Regions from separate parts of the Cedecea sp. B1(4) genome, predicted to be linked through region 2. Evidence: predicted binding sites of a transcription regulator. Region 2 holds the regulator's gene; each other region holds the start of a gene.
The links. The regulator Fur, encoded in region 2, represses iron uptake genes when iron is present. The targets are predictions, from matches to a motif close to ATAATAATGAGAACNACTATCAA.
Positions count from the first base shown of each region.

Region 1: sodA (superoxide dismutase [Mn]) is a predicted target of Fur. The motif match lies at 2,223-2,245, and genes of this name have one in related genera.
Region 3: ACR6JA_RS02285 (TonB-dependent siderophore receptor) is a predicted target of Fur. The motif match lies at 3,195-3,217, and genes of this name have one in related genera.

Region 1 covers NZ_JCAHMZ010000007.1:343,844-349,218, forward strand. Annotated here, with positions in the region: gene flhA (formate hydrogenlyase transcriptional activator FlhA) at 1-479, shown strand, start outside; gene yajD (HNH nuclease YajD) at 526-873, shown strand; gene ACR6JA_RS16875 (chemotaxis protein) at 1,022-1,990, shown strand; gene sodA (superoxide dismutase [Mn]) at 2,325-2,945, shown strand; gene yiiM (6-hydroxyaminopurine reductase) at 3,019-3,696, shown strand; gene phoU (phosphate signaling complex protein PhoU) at 3,751-4,476, opposite strand; gene pstB (phosphate ABC transporter ATP-binding protein PstB) at 4,490-5,263, opposite strand; gene pstA (phosphate ABC transporter permease PstA) at 5,311-5,375, opposite strand, start outside.
Region 2 covers NZ_JCAHMZ010000008.1:38,165-43,539, reverse strand. Annotated here, with positions in the region: gene glnS (glutamine--tRNA ligase) at 1-211, shown strand, start outside; gene chiP (chitoporin ChiP) at 676-2,082, shown strand; gene ACR6JA_RS17285 (ChiQ/YbfN family lipoprotein) at 2,130-2,456, shown strand; gene fur (ferric iron uptake transcriptional regulator) at 2,551-2,997, opposite strand; gene fldA (flavodoxin FldA) at 3,277-3,807, opposite strand; gene ybfE (LexA regulated protein) at 3,987-4,265, opposite strand; gene ybfF (esterase) at 4,407-5,174, opposite strand; gene seqA (replication initiation negative regulator SeqA) at 5,349-5,375, shown strand, end outside.
Region 3 covers NZ_JCAHMZ010000001.1:454,549-459,923, reverse strand. Annotated here, with positions in the region: RNA gene rprA (antisense sRNA RprA) at 1-34, shown strand, start outside; gene ACR6JA_RS02290 (alpha/beta hydrolase) at 31-933, opposite strand; gene ACR6JA_RS02285 (TonB-dependent siderophore receptor) at 943-3,105, opposite strand; gene ACR6JA_RS02280 (alpha/beta hydrolase-fold protein) at 3,257-4,819, shown strand; gene ppsA (phosphoenolpyruvate synthase) at 4,904-5,375, opposite strand, start outside.

The DNA of each region.
Region 1 (5,375 bases), on a different contig from region 2:
GCGATCTTTATTACCGGCTGAACGTGTTTCCTATCACGCTGCCGCCGCTGCGCGAACGCCCGGAGGATATCCCGCTGCTGGTGAAATCCTTCACCTTCAAAATCGCCCGCCGCCTGAACCGTAACATCGACAGTATTCCGGCGGAAACGCTGCGCGCCCTGAGCCGCATGGAGTGGCCAGGCAACGTGCGGGAGCTGGAAAACGTGATTGAGCGGGCGGTGTTGTTAACCCGGGGCAACGTGCTGCATCTTTCCCTGCCCGAAATGGATCACCGCCCTCCTTTGGAACGCCATCTATCTCCGGGTGTGGAAGAAGAGAGGCGTGAAGATGAGGACGAGTGTGAGCGCATCCTGCGCGTGTTGAAAGAAGCTAACGGCGTGGTGGCCGGGCCTCGCGGCGCTGCCCAGCGATTAGGGCTGAAGCGCACCACGTTACTTTCCCGGATGAAGCGCCTGGGGATTGATAAAGACGCGCTTTAGCCGGAAACTGGGCATAACCCTACATTTTTTGTCTGGAACCTGAATCATGGCAATTATCCCCAAGAACTATACGCGGCTGGAAAGCGGCTACCGCGAAAAGGCGCTGAAGCTTTTCCCGTGGGTGTGCGGGCGCTGCTCCCGCGAGTTTGTCTATTCCAATCTGCGTGAACTGACCGTTCACCATATGGATCACGATCATACCAATAATCCTGAAGATGGTAGCAATTGGGAGCTTTTATGCCTGTATTGCCACGATCATGAACATTCTAAATACACCGAGGCCGACCAGTACGGCTCCACGGTGATTGCCGGAGAGGACGCGCAAAAGGATGTAGGCGAAGCAACCTATAATCCGTTTGCCGACCTCAAAGCGATGCTGAACAAGAAAAAGTAAGCGCCCTCCGCTTAGAGGGATATCACGTCCCTCTAAGCGAAATCATTTCGCCTTTTCCCTTCATTTTTTCCAGACGCTGCCGATAACTTAGACAAGCATTCACTCCGTACGGTTGGGTTCTGAGGCCGGGTTATCACTTGAGGTTAAAATGGATAGTTTTCAGAAAGATATTGATGAAAGGGCCAACCTGGCGTTATCCAACAAGTTCGAGCTGCTGCTGTTCCGCTTAGGGACCAGCCAGCACGACAGCAAGTCCGAGCTGTACGGCATCAACGTTTTTAAGCTGCGTGAAATTGTGCCGATGCCGAAGATTAACCGTGCCGCAGGCATGGAATCACCGCTGCTGGGCATGGCTAATATTCGCGACCAGATTATCCCGGTTATCGACCTGCCTGCGGTCACCGGCTGCACGCCGACCACCGGCCTGAATTTATTACTGATCACCGAATATGCCCGCAGCACCCAGGCGTTTGCCGTGGAGTCCGTGGAGAACATTATTCGCCTCGACTGGAGCCAGGTGCACGCCGCCGAGGCCGGGGTCAGCAGCCGCAATATCACCAGCATCGCCAATATTGACGATCCGCTAACCGGCAAAGACCTGGCGCTGGTGCTGGACGTAGAGCAGATCCTCTATGACATTATCCCGTCCGGGAGAGAGGTGAACATTGCCGCGATCGAAGAGAAAACCTATACCCTGAAGCCGGGCGCGGTGGCTATCGTCGCCGAAGACTCCAAAGTTGCGCGTTCGATGCTGGAGCAGGGTCTGAAGGGGATGGGCATTCCGGCCATCATGCACGCGACCGGCCAGGAAGCCTGGGAAAAAATCAAACTTATTGCTGCCGAGGCCAAAGCGTCCGGCACGCCTATTACCGACAAAATCGGCCTGGTGCTGACCGATATCGAGATGCCGGAGATGGACGGTTTTACCCTGACCCGAAACATTAAGACCGAACCTTCGCTGAAACACATTCCGGTGGTGATCCACTCTTCGCTGTCCGGCAGCGCCAACGAAGATCACGTCCGTAAAGTCGGCGCCAACGGCTATGTCGCCAAGTTTGACGTCGCCGAGCTGTCTTCCGTCATCCACAAAGCGCTGGAAGACGCCGCCACTCGCTAAGAGATAAGAAAAGGCCCGGAAACCGGGCCTTGTTTTTTATTCGAGCCAGAACACTTCTTTAAGCGAATACCCACGATAGCCATCACCGCCAGTTATCCCCTCTTCATATCTTCGCGTCACGACCGGGTAACAATTCGCCGTTACTCTGAAAAAATGGCTTTTTACCCGCTGCGTTATAGCCGTAAGCCGTGGTTTCATGAAGAAAAGTTATAACCACACGCTAAGTACGGCATTGATAAACATTTTCAATATCATTTAATTAACTATAATGAACCGACTGATTACGCGGCGTTAACAGCATTACAGCCGCTCTACGTTAATGGAGACGATGAATATGAGCTATACACTGCCATCCCTGCCTTACGCTTACGACGCGCTGGAACCGCATTTCGACAAAGAAACCATGGAAATCCACCACAGCAAACACCACCAGGCTTATGTCAACAACGCGAACGCCGCGCTGGAATCCCTGCCTGAGTTTGCCAGCCTGTCTGCTGAAGAACTGATCGCTAAACTGGATCAACTGCCTGCGGATAAGAAAACCGTACTGCGTAACAACGCCGGCGGCCACGCTAACCACAGCTTCTTCTGGAAAGGCCTGAAAAAAGGCACCGAGCTGAAAGGCGACCTGAAAGCCGCTATCGAGCGCGATTTCGGCAGCGTTGACGCGTTCAAAGCTGAGTTTGAAAAAGCAGCCGCTACCCGTTTCGGCTCCGGCTGGGCGTGGCTGGTACTGAAAGGCGACAAACTGGCTGTAGTCTCTACGGCAAACCAGGACAGCCCGCTGATGGGCGAAGCTATCTCCGGCGCTTCCGGCTTCCCGATTGTGGGCCTGGACGTTTGGGAACACGCTTACTACCTGAAATTCCAGAACCGTCGCCCGGACTACGCGAAAGAGTTCTGGAACGTGGTTAACTGGGACGAAGCAGCAGCACGTTTCGCCGCTAAAAAATAAGGTTGCAATACGACCTTAGAGAAGCGAGCCTGATGGCTCGCTTTTTTTATGTCTATTTCGCAGGGAGTCGCTTATGCATCGCTATCCGCTTCAGGTTTACGTTGGCCAGATCCGTGCTTACGAAGGGAGTCGGCCCAGCGCCATCGCCAAGGTGCAGGTGGACGGCGAACTTCGCCTGACAGAGCTTGGGCTGGAGGGCGACGAGCAGGCGGAGAAGGTGATTCACGGTGGGCCAGACAGGGCGCTGTGCCACTATCCGCGCGAGCATTATCAGCACTGGGCGCAACTCTTCCCGGATAAAATCGATTTGTTTAACGCCCCGGCCTTCGGCGAAAACCTGTCCACGGAAGGGATGACGGAAAAGAACGTCTGTATGGGGGATATTTACCGCTGGGGTGAGGCACTGATTCAGGTGACTCAGCCTCGTTCGCCCTGCTTTAAGCTGAACTACCATTTTGGCGTAGAGGATATGGCAACGCGGATGCAGGAAGCGGGCTACTGCGGCTGGCTTTATCGCGTGATTCTGGCGGGGAATGTTTCCGCCGATGCACCGCTGGAGCTGGCTTCTCGCGTTAGCGACGTGACGGTGGCAGAAGCTATCGCCATTGCGTGGCATATGCCGTTTGATGATTCACAGTATCATCGGCTTTTGTCAGCGGCTGGGTTATCGGTAAGCTGGAGCAGAACGATACAGAAGCGCAGAATTTCAGGGAAGATCGAGGATAATTCGCGGCGTTTGTTCGGAAAGTAACGGCCCCTCACCCCAACCCTCTCCCCAAAGGGGAGAGGGGGGAAGGACGAATACTTATTCTTTCGGATCTTTACCCGCCAGCAGCTTGTCCAGCTCATCGCCGCCCACGTGACGGAAATCCTGCCCCTTCACGAAGTAGAAGATGTATTCGCAGATGTTCTGGCAGCGGTCACCGATACGCTCGATAGAACGGGCGCAGAACAGCGCGGTCAGCACGCTTGGAATCGTACGGGAATCTTCCATCATGTAGGTCATCAGCTGACGCACGATGCCTTCATATTCCTGGTCAACTTTCTTGTCTTCACGGTAGATACGCACCGCTTCATCCAGATCCATACGCGCGAAAGCGTCCAGCACGTCGTGCAGCATCTGCACGGTGTGGCGCCCCAGCGATTCCAGGCTGACCAACAGCGGCTGGTGCTGTTGGGAGAACTTCTCCAGCGCGGTGCGGCAAATTTTGTCCGCTACGTCGCCAATACGTTCCAGCTCGGCGATGGTTTTGATGATCGCCATCACCAGGCGCAGGTCGCTGGCGGTAGGCTGGCGTTTGGCGATGATACGCACGCAGGCTTCATCGATCGCCACTTCCATCATGTTGACCTTCTGGTCACCGGCGATAACGCGCTTCGCCAGCTCGCTGTCCTGGTTGTGCATCGCGGTGATCGCGTCGGAGAGCTGTTGTTCCACCAGCCCGCCCATCGTCATCACCTGAGTACGGATGTACTCCAGCTCGGCGTTGAACTGGCCAGAAATGTGTTTGTTTAAGTTGAGGTTATCCATCGCGCTCTCCAAATCAACCGTAGCGGCCAGTAATGTAATCTTCGGTTTGTTTCTTCGCTGGCGTAGTAAACAGCGTATCGGTTTCGCTGAATTCGATCAGCTCGCCGAGGTACATAAACGCCGTGTGGTCAGAACAACGCGCCGCCTGCTGCATGTTGTGGGTCACGATCACTACGGTATAGTCTTCTTTCAGCTCGGTGATCAGCTCTTCAATACGCCCGGTGGAGATCGGGTCAAGCGCGGAACACGGCTCATCCAGCAGCAGAACTTCCGGGCGAATCGCGATGCCGCGAGCGATGCACAGACGCTGCTGCTGACCACCGGAGAGGCTGTAGCCGCTCTGGTGCAGTTTATCTTTAGTTTCGTTCCACAGCGCGGCTTTGGTCAATGCCCACTGCACGCGTTCATCCATGTCGCTGCGGGACAGCTTTTCAAACAGACGCACGCCAAAAGCGATGTTGTCGTAAATAGACATCGGGAACGGCGTCGGCTTCTGGAAGACCATGCCGACTTTGGCACGCAGCAGGGCTATGTCCTGGCTCTGGGTGAGAATATTTTCCCCGTCCAGCAGGATTTCACCTTCTGCACGCTGCTCAGGGTAGAGCGAGTACATTTTGTTAAAGGTACGCAGCAGGGTGGATTTACCACAGCCTGACGGCCCAATGAAGGCGGTAACCTGGTTCTTCGCGATATCCAGATTGATGTTCTTCAGGGCGTGGAACTTACCGTAATAGAAGTTCAGATCGCGAACCTGGATTTTGCCTGGGGCTAAATCAACCTTACTCATCTGTGTCTTAATCTCCGTCCGGCGCCGCGAGGGCCGCGCCGTAAAATTTAACCGTGTTTACTCTTCGAGAAAATCACGCGCGCCAGAATGTTCAGCAGCAGCACGCAGAGGG
Region 2 (5,375 bases):
GGAAGACTTTCTGTCTACCATTAATGCGGATTCCCTGGTCATTCGCCAGGGCTTCGCTGAGCCTAGTCTGCAGAACGCGGAAAAAAGTAAGGCATATCAGTTCGAGCGTGAAGGTTACTTCTGCCTGGACAGCCGCTATGCGACGGCGGAAAAACTGGTGTTTAACCGCACCGTTGGCCTGCGTGATACCTGGGCTAAAATCGGCGAATAATTGCCGTTTATTGCCTGATGAAAACGCCGCTAAATGCGGCGTTTTTTCTTTTTGCTTACCTGTCATTAACCTTGTGTACACATTCGCGATGCGAATTAATTCTCATTCACGTTTTTGTGAAAATCTCTTCACAGGAAGTCATGTCTTCCCCGTAATCTCCTGATGCTTATAATGAAAGCGCTCTCAATGAAGTTTTATTCTTAAAATCAATCGTAATCAGGGTTAATAATCTGCCGCGCAATTTTGTTACAAATGCACATAGATTATGTGCTCTCTGTCATACTCCAGGAAATCTCTGATACAAAGTCATTGATAATTCGCGTCGCGAAAAATAGTCTATGAGCAGCAGTAATGCGGGTGTGTTAGGCAAAAACCGCTTTTAGCCGTAAGGCAATTTTACTTTTTTTCGTCATTGGCGCTTTTCACGTCAGACGATGATTTTTACGTCAAAGAGGAATTTAACTATGCGTACGTTTAGTGGCAAACGTAGTGCGCTTGCTCTTGCTATTGCAAGCGTTACCGCTCTTTCAGGTTTTGTAGTAGCTCCGCAGGCTAGCGCCGCGGGCTTTGTTGATGACTCCACGCTGACCGGCGGCATCTATTACTGGCAGCGTGAACGTGACCGTAAAGACGTGTCTGACGGTAAGTACAAAACTAACCTGTCGCACTCAACCTGGAACGCCAACCTCGACTTCCAGTCCGGCTATGCGGCTGACATGTTTGGTTTCGATATTGCCGCCTTTACCGCCATTGAAATGGCCGAAGACAGCGCCAGCGGTCACCCGAACGAAATCGCATTCTCCTCTAAAAATAAAGGCTACAGCGAAGACTACTCCGGCGATAAAGGCGGTATCAGCCTCTATAAAGCCGCCGCTAAATTTAAGTACGGCCCGGTTTGGGCTCGTGCAGGTTACATTCAGCCAACCGGCCAAACCCTATTAGCGCCACACTGGAGCTTTATGCCTGGTACCTACCAGGGGGCTGAAGCGGGTGCCGCATTCGATTACGGTGATGCCGGCGCACTGAGCTTCTCCTACATGTGGACTAACGAGTACAAGGCGCCATGGCACCTGGAAACCGACAAGTTCTACCAGAATGACAGAAAGACCAAAGTTGATTACCTGCACTCCATCGGCGCGAAATATGACTTCAAAAACGACCTGATTCTGGAAGCTGCATTCGGTCAGGCTCAAGGTTTTGTTGATCAGTACTTTGCTAAAGCCAGCTACAAATTCGACGTTGCAGGCAGCCCGCTGAGCACCAGCTACCAGTTCTATGGCACCCGTGACAAAGCCGCGAACAACACCATCAACGATATTTATGACGGCACCGCATGGCTTCAGGCGCTGACCTTAGGCTATAAAATTGGCCAGGTTGACCTGCGTCTGGAAGGGACCATGGTGAAGGCAGAAGGCCAGCAGGGTTACTTCCTGCAGCGTATGACGCCAACCTACGCGTCTTCCAACGGTCGTCTGGATGTGTGGTGGGATAACCGCTCTGACTTCAACGCCAACGGTGAAAAAGCCGTGTTCTTCGGCGCAATGTATGACCTGAGTAACTGGAACCTGCCGGGTTGGGCAGTGGGTGCTTCTTACGTTTATGCATGGGACGCAAAACCATCTACATGGGCGCTTGATGCTTCCGGTAACCGCCAGGATCTCGCTTCGAATAAGATCAAAGAGTCTTCTTACAGCCTCGACGCCATGTATACCGTGCAGGAAGGCCGTGCGAAAGGCACGCTGTTCAAACTGCACTTCACTCAGTACGACAACCACTCCGACATCCCAAGCTGGGGCGGTGGTTACGGCAACATCTTCCAGGATGAGCGTGACGTGAAATTCATCGTGATTGCTCCGTTCACCATCTTCTGATGTGAAACCGGGCGCGCAAGCGCCCGTTTTTTTATAAGGAACCGAACATGAAAAAGATTCTGCTGATTACCGCCGCTGTATTCACGCTGTCTGCCTGCGTTCAACCTCCTGCACCTCCGGAAGATTCACGCCTGAAGCAGGCCTATAGTGCCTGTATCAATACGGCGGAAGGCAATCCGGATAAAATTGAAGCCTGCCAGAGCGTGCTGAACGTACTGCGTCAGGAAAAACAGCATAAAGCGTTTGTTGAGAAAGAGACGGTGAACGTGCTGGATTACCAGAAATGTATCCAGGCAAGAAAGAGCGGCAATGATGAAGCCGCGAAGGTACGCTGCGATAAGATTTGGCAGGAGATTCGCGCCAATAACAGCTGATAGCCTTTTTCAGTTAATAAAAAAACCGGCAAGGGAAACCTGCCGGTTTTTGCTTTTAAACGCCACCGAAGCAGCGTTTGTTAATGCGGATTACTTATTTAGGATCGTGGGCCGTGTCGTCTTCGCGGCAGTCACCTTCAGCACAGTGCCCGTACAGATAGAGGCTGTGGTTAGTCAGGCGGATGCCGTGGCGCGTGGCAATTTCACGCTGGCGGGATTCAATAGAATCATCGCTGAACTCGATCACTTTACCGCAGTCGAGGCAGATCAGGTGGTCGTGATGATGCTGCTGGGTCAACTCAAAAACGGACTTGCCGCCTTCAAAATTATGGCGGGTCACGATCCCTGCATCATCAAACTGGTTCAGCACGCGATAGACGGTCGCCAGGCCGATTTCTTCGCCCATGTCGATCAGACGTTTATATAAGTCTTCCGCGCTGACGTGATGATTTACCGGCTCTTGCAGCACTTCGAGGATTTTTAATCGCGGAAGCGTGACTTTCAAGCCGGCCTTCTTTAATGCGGTATTGTTGTCAGTCATGCGGAAAGTGTCCTGTTGCTTAACGATTCGCTCAAACTGCAGTGAGCGTAAAGAGTAATGCGTCTCATTATAGAACTGCTACTTCTAAATGGGAACCGCAAGTATGGTGCAAAATAAGGCTGAAAAATCGTGGCGGCGTCGCCATTTACAGTAATTATCAGCCAAGCTATCAGGAAGACATTGTACAGGGATGTACGAGAAAGTTACAAACTTGTAGCAATTATTTTCATTGCTACAAGCTATCAAGATGGCGCAAATATCGCATTTGCGCCATGGAAATCAGGCGTTAATGATATCGGCCAGATTCAGTTCTTCAGAAACCTGTTTAACCCACTTCTCAACGCGCTCAGCGGTCAGTTCCGGCTGGCGATCTTCGTCGATAGCCAGACCGACAAAATTGTCGTCATCCGCCAGGCCTTTGGAGGCTTCAAAGTGGTAGCCCGCGGTTGGCCAGTGGCCCACAATTGCCGCGCCGCGCGGTTCGATAATGTCGCGAATGGTGCCCAGCGCATCACAGAAATATTCCGCGTAGTCTTCCTGGTCGCCGCAGCCGAACAGCGCCACCAGTTTGCCGTTGAAATCGACTTCTTCAAGCGTAGGGAAGAAGTCATCCCAGTCGCACTGGGCTTCACCGTAGTACCAGGTTGGGATGCCGAGCAACAGAATGTCGAAACCTTCGAGATCTTCTTTGCTGCTTTTAGCAATGTCATGCACCTCAGCAACGTCTTTACCGAGCTGTTTTTGAATCATTTTCGCGATATTTTCGGTGTTACCGGTGTCGCTGCCGAAAAAAATGCCTACGATTGCCATGAGTAAAATAACCTCTTGAAACTTAATAGTATGCTGGCCGTTCAATGCCCACGTATAGGGCAATCATAGCAGAACAGCTCCAGCAGCGGAAACAGCTATCACGCCCGGGTGCACAGTCTGCAACATGGTTTTGCTCACCCTTTTGAGATTTCAGATAACCTGCAGGGTGTCTGAAGGCGTTACCCGAGATTTTTAAGCTGCTCGAGCAGCATCTCTTCGATCAGTTCGCTGCGGCTGATGTTACGGGCGTCAGCCAGCTGGTTGAGGGCATCGACCGCCTCGTTGTTCAGTTTTAGCTCAACTCGCTTCAAACCACGCACTTTATCGCGCTTCAGCTGATTGCGTTTATTAATACGCAACTGCTCATCGCGCGAGAGCGGATTGGTTTTCGGCCGCCCGGGGCGACGCTCGTCCGCGAACAGATCTAATGTAGTACGGTCCGTTTGTTCTTTTGCCATGATTAGAATACTGACAGGAAATTCTGGCTGCAGGGGCAGGGTGCCGGTGCAATTAAGCGCGCCATCATACATCAGCGCGCCATTCCCGCCAACGCGTTAGCGACTTCAGCTGCCCGGTCGGTCTGTTTTTAATCAGTTTTTCTACTTAGCGTCGATAAATCGGTGGATTGCCCGCAAAACGGCATCCGGTTTTTCCGCATGAACCCAATGACCCGCTCCAGCGATGACGTGAGCGCGGGCCTGTGGGAACTGACTTAACAGCGCCTCGCGGTGGCTTTCATCAACATAGGGAGAATTCCCACCGCGGATAAATAGCGCCGGATGTGGCCACGCCGAGACAGGCTGCCAGCCAACGATATTTTCGTATTGCTGCCAAAGCACAGGCACGTTGAACTTCCACTCGCCGTCAGCAAAGGATTTCAGCAGAAACTGAATGACGCCTTCCTCAGCTATGTGGTCGCGCATGATTTGCGCCGCCTGTTGGCGAGTTTTTATGCCCGCTTCGGTGACCGCGCGAATAGCCGCGAAAATCTCGTCGTGACGTCGCACCTGATAGTTAACCGGCGCAATATCTATCATCACAAGCTTATCAATACGCTGAGGGGCGATTGCGGTAAGCGCCATCACCACTTTGCCGCCCATGGAATGGCCAATAAATGTGGCCTTCTCGATACCGTATTCGTCCAGCGTGTCCAGAACATCTCCAGCCATTGCGGCATAGCTCATATCATCGCTGCGCGGTGACAGCCCGTGATTGCGCAGATCGATCTGCAGCAACGCATGATCTTTACCCAGATCCCGTGCCAGGACACCCAGGTTATCCAGGCTGCCAAACAGGCCGTGGATGAGTACGATAGGGGAATTGCTATTCAATTGTTGCGCAGTTTGCAGGCGAGCATTTAATTTCATGGCAAAGTTCTTTATTTTGGTTCGTTTGGTTAGGGTATCATGTTGGCATTCTCGCGGGCGTGCGGCAAATATTCAGTTTACTCTGACTTTGAGTCGCCTCTCCTGTTCGCTGTTGGGATTTGACCCTATAATCCCAACGACTTGTATTCAGAAAAGATATCGCACTGGATTAAGATGAAAACAATCGAAGTTGATGACGAG
Region 3 (5,375 bases), on a different contig from region 2:
TCTTTGCCCATCTTGATGATGGGCTTTTTTTTATTCTGATTTCGCAAAGTGATTGATAAGCGCCCCATGTAGAACCAACGGGGCAACGGTCAGGTGGCTCTGCCCTTCTACCAGCGTAAAATCAACCCGGGTCGGGGCATTAGCTATCAAGGCATTAGCCATTTCGCGGTTCCCGTCTACCATCGCTCGCTGCCCACGATGTTTTAATAGCGTGGCGCGCTTCTCTTCCGACAGCCTGGCCTCCTGCGGCTGCAGCGACTGTTCATAACTCCCCACGGAGAGCGATAGCTGAGCATTTCCCTTATCAGGCCGCCAGTTTTGCGCCATTCGCAGCAGATAGCGGTCGTTCCACCACACCGAGGGGCTTGAGGCGTAATAATGCTGGAAAGCGCCCGGTGAGGTCATAAACAGCCAGGTAGTGAACAGGCCGCCATAGGAGTGCCCAAAAAGCGCCTGCCGCTGCGGATTGATTTTCCACTGCTTTTCGACCCAGGGCCGGAGTTCAGCGTCAATAAACCGCCAGAATTTCTGCGCCTCGCCGGGTGCGCCAGGCGGATAAGTGCCCCCTGCAGGATTCGGCTCCAGCACCACTTTTTCTACCGCAGGTCGATAATCCCGCTCCCGGCGGCTGTTTTCCGGGTAGTCAATCGCCACCACCACGCCCGGCGTCAACGGGCAACGCTCGCAGGTCAGGCGCTGCATCAGCGACACCGCGCCGGGGAAGACGGACTCACCGTCCAGAAGGTAAATCACCGGCCAGCCTTCTGACGGAGGTTCGCCTTCAGGCCAGGAAACCATAATTTTATACTCGCCGTTTTCCGGCGAGTGCAGACTGTGTACCAGCGTATTCGCCAGCGTGTAGGGCTTATCCTCAATGACCGCTGCCCCCGAAGGAGCAGCGAGTGCGATAAGCGCCATAAGCAGATAGCGCAAAAGTTCTCCTTACCAGCGATAGCTGACGGTAGCGGTTAAGGTGCGGCCAATGCCATAGAAACAGGCTGAATCCGACGCGCAGGACGCCACGTATTTTGTGTCCGACAGATTATTGACGTTGAACTGCAGGGCGGCCCCTTTTAAATCAGGACTCACTTCTCCCAGTTCGTAACGCAGCATGGCGTCATAGAGATCCACGGCCGCCACTTTAAAGCTATTTTTCGCATCGCCATAGCTGGTCCCGATGTAGCGAACCCCAACACCTGCCGTCAGGTTTTTCAGCAGGCCTGCAGGAATAGTGTAACTGCCCCACGCCGACGCCATATGTGTTGGAACACGCGCGGGCGTTTTTCCTTCGGTGCCCGCCACGGTGGTGCTCACGGTTTCCGCATCCGTCCAGGTGTAAGAGCCTATCAGGTTGAGGCTGTTAAACAGCGTGGAATGCACCTCCGCCTCAAGCCCTTTAGAACGGATTTCACCGGCGTTTTCAAACCAACCCAGCGCACTGTTGTAGGTCCCGACGTTTGTCTGGCGGAGATCGAACAGCGCCAGCGTCATGAAGGTCTCTTTCAGCGGCTGATACTTAAGGCCCACTTCGGTCTGCTTGCCCAGGCTTGGGTCGAACGGCGCAGCGCCCGGCGCGCGGTTGGTCTGCAGATTGGGTTCAAACGAGGTGCTGTAGCTGATATACGGCGACAGGCCGAAATCAAAGGCGTAAAGCAGCCCCGTACGCCAGGTGAACTTGCTGTCATTCTGCTGCGTCGTTTTGCTTTTTAACCTGTCCGTCGTGCGCACTTCGGCCCAATCATAACGCCCGGAAAGCAGCAGTTGCCAGTTGTTCCAGCTGAGCTGATCCTGCAGGTACACGCCCGTCTGGTCGAGATTCTGCTGGTCGTCGTTCACCGCGCTGAAGGTGCTTTCGTCCACATTGAGACCATATACCGGATTCGGCCAGTACAGATCGTATTTCGCCCCGGTACCGCGGCTGAGCTGCTGCCGGTCATGGTTAGACTTGTAATCCAGGCCGCCTAACAGCGTATGCCCCAGCGCGCCGGTATCAAACTGCGCCTCAAGCTGGTTATCCAAGCCAAACTCATCGGTATCACGCGTTTCTCGCTGCGCACGGCGCGAAAGTAGCGTCTCGCTTTTAGAGGTGGAATACACGAGGTAACGGTACTTCTGTTTGATGCTGGCGTAGCGGGCGTTCTGGCGGAAGGTGAAGATATCGTTGAAGCTGTGCTCGAACTCATAACCCACCATCGTTTGCTCGCGCCACGACTGGTCGTAATTGGGATCGCTAACGTTAAAGTCCAGCGGGATATACCCCGCCGTGGTTTCCGTCACCAGGCCTGCGGCAGGCAGGAAGTTACGATAGCCCGCCTTCGGGTCTTTCTGGTAGCTGGTCAGTAAAGTAAAACGAGTCTGCTCGTTGGGATACCAGGTCAGCGCCGGCGCAATCGCCAGGCGCTGCTCTTTGTAATCGGCAACCTGGCTGTGCTGCGTGCGTGCGATGCCGTTCAGGCGATAAAGCACCCGATTATCGTCGCTTAGCGAGCCACCAAAATCAAAAGCCCCCTCGGCCAGATGCTGGTTGCCTGAGCGGAGCTGCACTTCATGTATCGCTTCCCTTGTCGGCCGCTTGCTGGTCATGCTGATAAGCCCGCCGGGGTTCACCTGGCCGAACAGCACGGATGCCGGGCCGCGCACCAGCTCCACGCGCTCAAGCAGCCACGGGTCAAACGTCCCAGTTTGGGAAGACGCCGTCGCGCCATAGCTCAGTCCGTCAAGATATTTTGGGACATAGATGAAGCCGCGCACAAACACCTCATCGTTGCGGTTCGAACTGCCCCGATACTCCGTCAGCACCCCGGCCGAATAGCGCAAAGCCTGCGACACGGAGGTAACATCCTGCGCGTTCATTTGGTCGCGGGTAATCACCGAAACCGACTGCGGCGTTTTGAGCAAATCAGCCGCGGTTTTCGTTGCAGACAGCGTTTTGGTAGCCACCATCCCCTTCAGCGGCGCAGAAGGATCCTCGCTAACGGAGCCGGTGACAACCAGAGTTTCCTCGCTGCCCTGCCGCTCCTGCGCCTGAACGCCGTTTCCCATCCCCAGGGCACTGAATCCCATCAGCCAAAGGCCGCGGGTTACCTTATTATTTTTAAAGTGCATGACCGTAACATCCCATGTGATTAGGTGAATTAAGTTCGCCTTTCTCTCCTGTTACGTTTTGTCGTAAAACGCAACGACTCGCAATGTTATTGCAAATCACTCTCATTTGCATTAGCGTGTATGCACTTTTTTATCAGGAATGATAAACACGATGAGAGCCGCGTGGAGCGCATTAATGTTGGGGCTTTGTTCAGCGTCGGCGGTGGCCGCGACCTGTACTTTTACCGGCAGTCAGGGTGAGCAGGATGGGAAGTTCGACGCCAGCGGCGAAATTTGCTTTGGCCTTCCGGCGCTGGGTGAAAATTACGCCAACGTCCGGTTGAGCGGCGTAACCGACGCCAGCCTGGTGGACAGCAAAGGCAGGCTCTGGCGTTCGCTGGTGGAAAATGGGCCGGTGGATGGCCAGCATAATCCGCTTTTTGCCCTGCCCGTCGGTCAGCCTTCTACGCTGGTGCTTCGCGGTGAACCCGGCAGGCGCTGGCTGTTTCGCTGGCAGATCCGTGAAACCGTGCCGCTCAATCGTAACGACGAACAATCCCCGGAAAGCCCGGCACTGCTGGCGCTTGAGCAGGCTCTGAGCCATGGCGCAAGTACGGAAGCCTTCTGGCAGGAAAGGCGCGAGCAGGGGACGCCGCTAGTCGAGCCCATCGATGCCAGCCGCAAACGCGTGACGTTCCTGTGGCGAGGCGCACAGGGCAACGTGTTCGTGCTCGGTTCACCGGCCGGTGACCATGACCCGATGTTCCGCCTCGGGCAGTCCGATGTCTGGTACCGCAGCTATGTGGTACCGGCAGATACGCTTATGCAGTACAAACTTGCCCCCGACGTTCCCCTTGTGGAAGGCACCGCGCGCGACCAGCGCCGGGCGATTCTGGTGTCGGCCCAGACTGACCCGCTTAACCCGCAATTCAGCCCCGCAGGCAAAGGCGACCGCTGGAATCGTTTCTCGCTTTTGGACCTGACCACCCACCGCTATTTTACCCCGCAGGCAACCGCCGAGCCGATTCGGCAGGGCTCCCTGGTTCGCTATCAGGTAGACAGCAACAAGCTGGCCAACCGTCGGGAAGTGGCCGTCTACCGGCCACGCGGGGGGCAGCCTGCCCGCTGGACGCTAATGCTGTTCGATGGCCGTATGTACCAGGACCGTTATCATCTCGCCAATGTGCTGGACGGCCTGATAGCCCGTCATGCCCTGCCGCCGGTTAACGCCGTGTTTATCGACAGCCTCGACGGCGAACGACGTGAAAAAGAGCTGCCGCCCAATCCTAATTTCGCTGATTTTATGGCCGAAGAGTTAGTGCCGTGGCTGCACCGCCAGGGCATCGCCACCCCGGCACAAAAAACCATCGTGGCAGGCTCCAGCTACGGCGGCCTGGCTTCAGCCTGGGTGGCGCTCCGTCACCCCGAAGCGTTTGGCAACGTGCTGAGTTTGTCCGGCTCTTACTGGTGGGCACCCGAGGGCGAAGCGCCGGGCTGGCTTACCCGTCAGTATCAGGCATCCCCACGCTTGCCGGTGCGATTTTGGCTGCAGGCGGGACGCTTTGAAAGCAAAGGCGCAGACGGCGGTATTTACCGTAATACGCAACAGCTTGAAGCCGTGCTGCGTGAAAAGGGCTACGAGGTGAGCTTTAATCCCTGGTCGAGCGGGCATGATTACGCCGCCTGGTGCGAGGCCATTATTACCGGCATGAAGGAATTGATTAAGCGGGGATAAGTGTCGGCCCGGTGGCCTGCCCCGCATAACGCTGGCAGGCTCCGGGCCGGATCCCCTCTCTTTATTGCAAAGAAGGGTTGAACGTTACTTATTCAGTTCAGCAAGGCTGAGCCAGGTTTGCACCACGGTGTCCGGGTTCAGGGAAAGGCTGTCAATCCCCTCTTCCATCAGCCAGGCGGCAAAGTCTTCGTGATCGGACGGCCCCTGCCCACAGATCCCGACGTATTTACCCTGTTTCTTCGCCGCTTTAATCGCCATCGACAGCAGCGCTTTCACCGCGTCGTTACGCTCGTCAAACAGTTCAGACACCACACCAGAGTCGCGATCCAGGCCCAGCGCGAGCTGCGTCATGTCGTTCGAGCCAATGGAGAAGCCGTCAAAGTATTGCAGGAACTCGTCCGCCAGCAGGGCGTTGGACGGGATCTCGCACATCATGATGATCTTCAGCCCGTTCTCACCGCGCTTCAGGCCCTGACGTTCCAGCTCCTCAACCACCGCTTTTGCCTGGGCAACGGTACGCACAAACGGCACCATCACTTCGACGTTGGTAAGGCCC